DNA from 2 places in the Kitasatospora sp. NPDC048298 genome. Region 2 is predicted to be linked to the other one. Evidence: riboswitches for the same ligand, from Rfam matches in the RefSeq annotation. Region 2 holds a riboswitch; the other holds the start of a gene.
The links. Region 2 has a riboswitch for thiamine pyrophosphate ahead of thiO (glycine oxidase ThiO). Riboswitches for the same ligand answer to the same signal wherever they lie in the genome.

Region 1 (4,402 bases), on a different contig from region 2:
GCAAGAATTCCGGCAATTTCGCGCAAGGAAGGTTTGACTGCTGACCAGAAGCGATCGGATCTGACGGTATGGCTTTGGCCGGTCCTCGGTGCGTCGGCGGATCACCGGGGGATCACCGGGGCGATCACCGGGTGGATCACCGGGGGATCGCCCGACGATCAGCCGACGGTCAGCCGGCGATGATCCGGCCGTCAGCGGCCGAGCTGCGCCAGCACCTCCGCGGGCCGGTTGGTGATGATCGCGGACACCCCGAGCTCCAGGCAGAGCTCGACGTCGGCCGGCTCGTCCACCGTCCACACGTGCACCTCGTGCCCCAGCTCCCGCAGCCGGGTCACCAGCTGCGGGCGGGCCCGCACCAGTTCGATGCCCGGGCCGGCGATCCGCGCCCCGCCCGGCAGCGGCGAGCCCGCGCGCAGCCGGCCGAGCAGCGGCAGGGTCCGCTCGAACAGGAAGACCCGCCGGTACTGCGGTGCGGCGGCGCCCACCCGGTCCAGCGCGATCGAGGAGAAGCTCATGATCCGGGCGGACGGGCGGCCGCCGTCCCGGGTCGCGCCGATCTTGAACCGCTCCAGCGTCCGCAGCAGCTCGGCCTCCACCCGGCCGCGGAAGCGCACCGGGTGCTTGGTCTCGATCGCCAGGTCCACCGGGCGGCCGCACTCCACCACCAGCTCCAGCAGCCGCTCCAGCCGCAGCACGCCGCGCAGCTCGGGGTCGGTGCTGGGGCGGCCGGTCTTCCAGGCGCCGAAGTCGTACGCCTCCAGCTCGGCGAGGGTCATGGCCGAGACGGTGCCCCGGCCGTTCGAGACCCGGCCGATCCGGCGGTCGTGCACGCAGACCAGCGCGCCGTCGGCGGTGACCCGGACGTCGCACTCCAGCGCGTCCGCGCCCTCGTCGAGCGCGCGCCGGTAGGCCGCGAGGGTGTGCTCGGGCAGGGCGTGGGAGGAACCGCGGTGGGCGATCACCTGGACGGTCGGCACGGTGCGCGCCGCCGTCGAGGACAGGTCTGGGCTGGTCACAGGCCCAACGATAGGTGGCGGAAGTGAAGCGCGGACAAAGACGGCCCCAACCGGTGGGGCCGTCTTCGCCGTGCTCGGTCGTGCTCAGTCGTGTTCTGCCGTGTTCCGCCGGGCCTCGCCGGTTCGGTCAGGTCAGGTCCGGTGCGGTCAGGGCCGGGCGGCGCGGCGGCCGAGCGGGGTGAGCGCCCAGGTGACCAGGGCCGGCACCAGGAAGGCGAACAACGAGGCCGAGGTCCACTCCTGCGGGGTGAAGTGCAGCGCCTCCTGGGCGGAGGTCCAGAAGTCCGTCCACCAGTCGGCCACCTTGGTCGGCGCGATGAACTGGTAGACGGCGAAGCCCAGCGCCCACGGCAGCAGCATCAGCCAGCGGGACGGCGCGTCGGCGGAGAGGTTCCAGCCGCGCCGGCCGGCGCCGAGGAAGTAGTCCACCACGAGCACCGCCAGCAGCGGCACGAACACCGAGCCGATCAGGCCGAGGAAGCCGTAGTAGGTGTCGGTGAACTCGTCGATCTGCAGCGCCAGCACGGTGATCAGTACGCCGATCGCGCCGGAGAGCACCCGGCGGTCCACCTTCGGCAGCAGGTTCTGCACCGACATCGCGGTCGAGTACACGTTGGCGAAGGACTGGTCCGTCTCGCGCAGCACCAGCACCAGCAGGAACAGCCAGCCGGCCCAGACCCCGAGGAAGGAGTCGAAGATCCGGTTCGGGTCGCCGTCCGACTGCAGCAGCGCCATCAGGCCGAGCACGTAGCACCAGACCTGGGCGATCGTGTAGCCGGAGAAGCTGCCCCAGAACGCCGAGCGCGGTGTGCGCGAGTGCCGGGTGTAGTCGGCGGCCAGCGGGACGAAGGAGACCGACACCGCGATCATCGCGTCGGTGGCGCCCAGGAAGCCGTGCCAGTTGCCCGCGCCCGGGTCCGGCACGCCCTGGCGGCCCAGCTGGACGGTGAAGTACACCATCGCCACCGCGACCGCCCCGGCCACGAAGCGGCGCAGCACCGCGATCGAGCCCAGCGGCCAGATGGTCAGCACGGTGGTCAGCGCGCCGGCGAGCAGGACGAACAGCCAGCGGTAGCCGGTGGTGTGGGCGACGGTCTGGGCGCCCACCGAGATGGTCAGCAGCTCGAACACGCCCCAGCCGATGCACTGCACGATGTTCAGCACCGTCGGCAGGTACGACAGCCGGGTGCCGAACAGCCCGCGCAGGTTCGCCATCGCGGGGGCGCCGGTACGGGCGCCGATCAGCGAGGCCAGGCCGAGCATCGCGGTGCCGACGACCGTACCGACGGTGATCGCGGTCACCGCGGCGGCCAGCGACAGCTCGCTGCCGGGGGCGCCGAGCACGGTGGCGGCGGTGGAGAAGCCGATCAGGCTGACGCCCAGGTTCATCCAGAGCGCGAAGTGGTCCCGGAAGCGCAGCGTGCGCGGCGGCTCGGTGTCGAGCACCAGGGGCGCCTCGACGTGATCGGCCCGCTGGGGGCGGTCCAGGACGGCCGTGGCCGTGGACCCGGAGAAACCCTTGGACTCGGGCGCACCCGAAGAAGAGGATGGCGAAGCAGGCGGCATGGCCGATACTCCCTACGCCGGCATTACCCGGACAGGTTCCGGCGGTCAGCGCCCCCTCGAACGTCCGTCACTCGCGTGGCGTACGGTCGACATGCGCACTCTCAGCCTGGTGGGTCCAAGCTCCCGCGTGTCAGTTGTGAGCGACAGGCTAACCGGCACGGGGGCCAACACCCAAGGCCGAGGGCGTACGGTCCGCATCGCGGGACGTCCGGCGGGGGAGGGGAGCCTCGGCCGTCGGTACCGGTGTCGGTACCGGCTAAGGATTCTTATGAGTTCTTCAGAGGGGTCCTTACGGCAATCGAATCGTCAGTGCGAAAAACTATGGTCCTTGGTTCTGCCAGCTATGGAGGTCGTCCGTGAGCACCGAGCGCGAGGTTGGGCCCGCCGGGCCGCAGGGGGAGCAGCCCGCCGGCCAGGGGGCGGCCGAGACCGCTTCCGAAGGCCCCGCTCAGGGCGGGCACCAGCCGACCATGGCCTTCCGGCGGGTGCCGGGGCCGGAGGCGGGTGCCGCCGATGCCGCTGCCGTCGAGGCGGCGCCGCCCGTGGACGCCGTCCCGGCCGAGGGCGTTCCGGCCGAGGGGGTCCCGGCCGAGGGTGGGCACAAGCCCACCGTCGCCTTCACCAAGGTGCCGGCGCCGGAGGCCCCTGCCGCGCCTGCCGCGCCCGCCGCGTCCGTGGCGCCCGCCGCGCCCGTCGCGGAGGAGCCGGCCGTCGACCCGGCCACCGGCTACATCGACGCGCCGCCGCCGGTCCTGCCGCCCGCCCCGCCGTCCCCGGTCGCCGCGGCCCCCGCCGCAGCCGCGCCCGCCGCCCCGGCCCTGCCGCCGGCCGGCAACCCGTACGCCACCCCGACCCACGGCGTCCCCGCCGCCGGCGCTCACGAGGGCTTCGGCGCCGCTCCGGCCGCCGCCCCCGCCGCGCACGGCCACCACCCCTTCGGGGCCGGCCAGCCGCTCGGCGGCTGGGGCCCCACCCACGACTCCACCTCCGGCGGCGCCGGCTACCCCGGCGGCCCGGCCGGCCCGCTCGGCTACCCGGCGGACTACCCCGGTGGTCCTGGTGGTCCCGGCGGCCACGGTGGCCCGCGCAAGAAGCGCGGCGGCCTGGTCGCCCTGATCGCGGCCGTCGCGGTGGTCGCCGGCCTGGCCGGCGGCGCGCTCGGCGTGTCCGTCGCCGACGGGGTCGACCGCAACAGCTCCGCGAACGACCACCGCAGCACCACCGTCCAGGCCAGCGACACCCAGAAGAACGAGCCCGCCCCCGGCTCGATCGCCGCCATCGCGCAGAAGGCGCTGCCCAGCGTCGTCACCATCAAGGCGCAGGGCAACGGCGAGTCGGGCACCGGCACCGGCTTCGTCTTCGACACCGAGGGCCACATCCTCACCAACAACCACGTGGTCGCGCCGACCCTCAGCGGCGGCAAACTGACCGTCAAGTTCGCCGACGGCACCTCCTACAGCGCCTCGGTGCTGGGCCACGCCGAGGGCTACGACGTCGCCGTGGTCAAGATCGACAACCCGCCCAAGAGCAAGCTGGCCCCGCTGCCGCTGGCCGACTCCGACAAGGTCAACGTCGGCGACGCCACCGTCGCGATCGGCGCGCCGTACGGCCTGGAGTCCACCGTCACCAGCGGCATCATCAGCGCCAAGGACCGCCCGGTGGCCTCCGGCGACGACACCGGCTCGCAGGCCTCGTACATGAACGCCCTCCAGACCGACGCCTCGATCAACCCCGGCAACTCCGGCGGCCCGCTGCTGGACTCCGGCGGCGCGGTGATCGGCATCAACTCGGCGATCCAGTCCAACGCCTCCGCCAACGGC
Region 2 (4,402 bases):
CCACGATCAGCTGGAAGTTGTGCGGGTTGCGGATGCCCAGGCCCGAACCGATCGGCGAGCCCAGCGGCATGATGGCCGCGCAGCCGACGTCCTCCAGCTTGCGCGCCAGCACCGGGTCGTCATTGGTGTACGGCAGGACGGTGAAGCCGTCGTCGACGAGCGTCTCGGCGGCGTCCAGCAGCTCGATCGGGTCGGGCAGCAGGGTGCGCTCGTCGGCGATCACCTCCAGCTTGACCCAGTCGGTGCCGAGCGCCTCGCGGGCCAGTCGCGCGGTCAGCACGGCCTCGCCGGCGGTGAAGCAGCCGGCCGTGTTGGGCAGCACCCGGATGCCGTTGCGGGTCAGCACGTCCAGGACGGAGCCCTGGGTGCCGGCGTCGACCCGGCGCATCGCGACGGTGGTCAGCTCGGTGCCGGAGGCGAGCAGCGCGCGCTCCAGGACCTCCAGGCTGGGGGCGCCGCCGGTGCCCATGATCAGCCGGGAGGAGAAGGACGTCCCGGCGATGGCCAGAAGGTCGTCGGCCATGGTTCAGCCTCCCTGGACGGCGGTGAGGATCTCGATCCGGTCGCCGGTGTCCAGCGCCGTCGCGGGCCACGAACCGCGCGGCACCACGGCCTCGTTGAGCGCGGCGGCGACGCCGGTGTTGGCGGCGCTGACGGAGGCCACCACCTCGGCGAGGGTGGTCCCGGCGGGCAGTCGGCGGGGCTCGCCGTTGACGGTCAGGGCGATCTCGGTCGGGGCGGTCCCGTTCTGCGGGATCCCGGTCCGGGTGGTCTCGGTCATGCGGAGGCCTTCGTCGTGGAGCGGTCGGGGGAGAAGCGCAGGGGCGTGAACGGCCTTGCGAGCTCGGGGACTTCGCCGGTGGCCAGGTACTCGGAGACCAGGTCGGCGGTCACCGGGGTGAGCAGCACGCCGTTGCGGTGGTGGCCGGTGGCGGCGACCAGCCCGGGCAGTGAGGTCGGGCCCAGCAGCGGGGCGTTGTCCGGTGATCCCGGGCGCAGCCCGGCCGAGGTCTCCAGCAGCGGGAGTTCGGTGATCCCCGGGACCAACTCGTGGGCGTCGCGCAGGAGTTCGTACACCCCGCCGGCGGTGACGGTGGTGTCGTAGCCCTGCTCCTCGGTGGTCGCGCCGACCACCAGCTCGCCGTTCTCGCGCGGCACCAGGTACAGGTGCCGGCCGCGGACGACGGCACGGACGTTGCGGGACAGGAACGGGCGGTAGGCGTCCGGGACGCGCAGTCGCAGCACCTGCCCCTTCACCGGGCGGATCGCGGGCAGCACCCCCTCGGGCAGGCCGGGCAGCCGGTGGCTGTGCGGGCCGGCGGCGAGCACGACCTGCTCGGCGCTCACCGTCTCCCCCGTGCTCAGGCGGGCGCCGGTCGCCCGGCCGTTCCCGACCAGCAGCTCGACGGCCTCGGCCCGGTGGAACAGGACCCCGGCGCCTTCGCAGGCGAAGACCAGGGCGTCCAGCAGCCGGCGGCCGTCCACCTGGTGGTCCTCGGCCACGTGCAGGCCGCCGCGCACCCCGGGGGCGAGCATCGGCTCCAGCTTGCGGGCCTCCCGGCCGGTCAGCCAGCCGGAGTCCAGGCCGAGCCGCTGGTGGAAGGCGTGCAGTTCGCGCAGTTCCGCGCGGTCGTCGGAGTCCAGCGCGACGGCGAGCGTGCCGCAGCGGCGGTAGCCGGTGTCCCGGCCGCCGCCGGCCTCGGTGAGCTCGGCGGCGAAGTCCGCGTACCGCTCGTTCGAGGCCATGCCGAGGCGCAACAGCGGCTCCTCGCCGTACTGCAGCTCGGTGACCGGGGCGAGCATGCCGGCCGCGACCCGGGCCGCGCCGCCGCCGGGGGAGGGGTCGACCACGGTCACGTTCCGCAGGCCGCGCTGGGCGGCGCGCCAGGCGACGGCGAGGCCGATGATGCCCCCGCCGATCACCAGCACGTCGGCGTGGGCGGGCGATGGCAAGCGTGACAAAGCTGCTCTTCTCCCTTCGCCGGTATGACCCGGATCAGGTTCGGACGGTCGCAGGCCGTGTCAGCCCGCCTCTCAGCCCGGTCCGCCGGGCTCCCGTGTGGTGCCCCCACCTTAACGCCGGGGGTCGGCCCGGCCGAAGGCCCGTACGCAGGGTGGACAGCGGTGTGGGCGGTGGGACCCGCCCGGCCGCAGGCCCGTACCGGGGAGGGACCGCCCGCACCCGCACCCCCCGGCCCACCCCCGGCCGCCGGTCGGCCGCTGAGTACAGTGACGGGCGTGGCAGAGCTGAGCGGAACGGATCAGGTGGTCGTCGTCGGAGCCGGGCTGGCCGGGGTGCAGTGCGCCCTCAAGCTGCGGCAGGGCGGTTGGCAGGGGCGGATCGTGCTGGTCGGCGAGGAGCCGCACGCGCCGTACGACCGGCCGCCGCTCTCCAAGGACGTGCTGCTGGGCAAGGCCGACTCCACCGCCCTGGACATCGACTACGGGCAGCTCGACATCGAGCTGCTCACCGGCCGCCGCGCCACCGGCCTCACCCCCGGCGTGCTGCACACCGACGGCGGCGACCTCCCGTACGGCTCGCTGGTGATCGCCACCGGCGCCGTGCCGCGCGCCCTGCCCGGCGCCGAGCGGGCGCACCTGCTGCACACCCTGGACGACGCCCTGGCGCTGCGCGCGCTGCTGCGCCCCGGGCTGCGGCTGGTGCTGGTCGGCGCGGGCTGGATCGGCGCCGAGGTGTCCACCGCGGCCCGCGCGGCCGGCTGCGAGGTGACGGTGGTCGAGGCCGGTCCGGCGCCGCTGCCCGGCGCGCTGCCGACGGAGATCGGCTCGGCGATGGCCGACTGGTACGCCGCGGCCGGGGTCGAGCTGCGCTGCGGCGTCGGCGTGGCCGCCGTGGAGCCCGGCGCGGTGCTGCTGGCGGACGGCTCGCACCTGCCCGCCGACGAGGTGGTGGTCGGCATCGGGGCCCGCCCCGCGACCGGCTGGCTGGCCGGCTCCGGGGTCGAGCTGGACGCGACCGGCGCCGTCGTCGTGGACGGGCGGCTGCGCACCTCGGTGCCCGGCGTCTTCGCGGCCGGCGACTGCGTCAGCTACCCGTCGGCCCGGGCCGGCGCCCGGCTGGCCGTCCAGCACTGGGACCACGCCCTGCAGTCCGGTGAGGCGGTGGCCGCCGCCGTCCTGGGCGCGGACGCGCCGGACTACGACCCGGTGCCGTACTTCTGGTCCGAGCAGTTCGGGCGGATGGTCCAGTACGCCGGCCGGCACGCCGAGGGCGACGCGCCGCTCTGGCGCGGCGGTCCGCAGGACGCCGGGTGGTCGGTGCTCTGGCTGCGCGACGGCGTGCCGAGCGCGCTGCTGACCGTGGACCGGCCGCGCGACCTCACCCAGGGGCGCAGGCTGATCGAGCGCGGCACGGCGCTGGATCCGGCCCGCGCGGCCGACCCGGCGGTGCCGCTGAAGGCGGCCGTGGCGTAGGGCCGTGTGCGCGGTGGGCCGTGGAGGTGGCAGTCTGGTGCCGTGAGTGAGATCGATGCCAAGACTGAAGCCCTGGTCCCCGAGTGGCTGTACCTGCCCGACATCTCCGAGCGGTGGGGTGTGCTGGTCACCGAGGTCCGCAACATGGTCAAGCAGGGTGACCTGATCGCGGTCCGCCGCGGTCCCAACAAGTCCCTGCAGGTCCCGGCGGCCTTCATCGACGAGACCGGCCCGGTCAAGCACCTGGTCGGCCTGCTGACCGTGCTGCGGGACAGCGGCTTCTCCGACGACGAGATCGTCGAGTGGCTGTTCACCGAGGACGAGTCGCTGCCCGGCAGCCCGATCCAGGCGCTGTGGGAGAACCGGGCGACCGAGGTCAAGCGCCGCGCCCAGGCCATGGCGCTGTGATGACGGACCCCCGTGCCGCCCTCGCCGACGCCCGGCTGTACCTGTGCACCGACGCCCGTCGGGAGCAGGGCGACCTCGCCGAGTTCCTGGACGCGGCGCTGGCGGGCGGGGTGGACGTCGTCCAGCTGCGCGACAAGGGCCTGGAGGCCCGGCAGGAGCTGGCGGCCCTGGAGGTCTTCGCCGACGCCTGCCGCCGGCACGGCAAGCTGCTGGCCGTCAACGACCGCGCCGACGTCGCCCACGCGGCCCGGCCGGACGTGCTGCACCTCGGCCAGGACGACCTGCCGGTACCGGCCGCCCGGGCGATCCTCGGCGAGGACGTGCTGATCGGCCGCTCCTGCCACGCCGAGTCCGAGGTGGACGCGGCGATCGCCGAGCCCGGCGTGGACTACTTCTGCACCGGCCCGGTCTGGCCGACCCCGACCAAGCCGGGCCGCCCGGCCCCGGGCCTCGGCCTGGTCTCGTACGCGGCGAAGCAGGCCACCGACCGGCCGTGGTTCGCGATCGGCGGGATCGACCTCGGCAACCTGGACGAGGTGCTGGCCGCCGGCGCCCGCCG

Region 1: it holds a riboswitch for thiamine pyrophosphate, as region 2 does, so the genes downstream of both, ACGF0D_RS06965 (purine-cytosine permease family protein) here and thiO (glycine oxidase ThiO) in region 2, are expected to answer to the same signal.

The regions. Positions count from the first base shown of each region.
Region 1 is NZ_JBICYZ010000006.1:6,692-11,093, forward strand. It holds gene ACGF0D_RS06960 (glycerophosphodiester phosphodiesterase) at 192-1,016, opposite strand; gene ACGF0D_RS06965 (purine-cytosine permease family protein) at 1,164-2,582, opposite strand; TPP riboswitch at 2,575-2,719, opposite strand; gene ACGF0D_RS06970 (S1C family serine protease) at 2,939-4,402, shown strand, end outside.
Region 2 is NZ_JBICYZ010000058.1:47,362-51,763, forward strand. It holds gene ACGF0D_RS32690 (thiazole synthase) at 1-523, opposite strand, end outside; gene thiS (sulfur carrier protein ThiS) at 527-781, opposite strand; gene thiO (glycine oxidase ThiO) at 778-1,953, opposite strand; TPP riboswitch at 1,957-2,069, opposite strand; gene ACGF0D_RS32705 (NAD(P)/FAD-dependent oxidoreductase) at 2,230-3,435, shown strand; gene ACGF0D_RS32710 (Rv2175c family DNA-binding protein) at 3,478-3,843, shown strand; gene thiE (thiamine phosphate synthase) at 3,843-4,402, shown strand, end outside.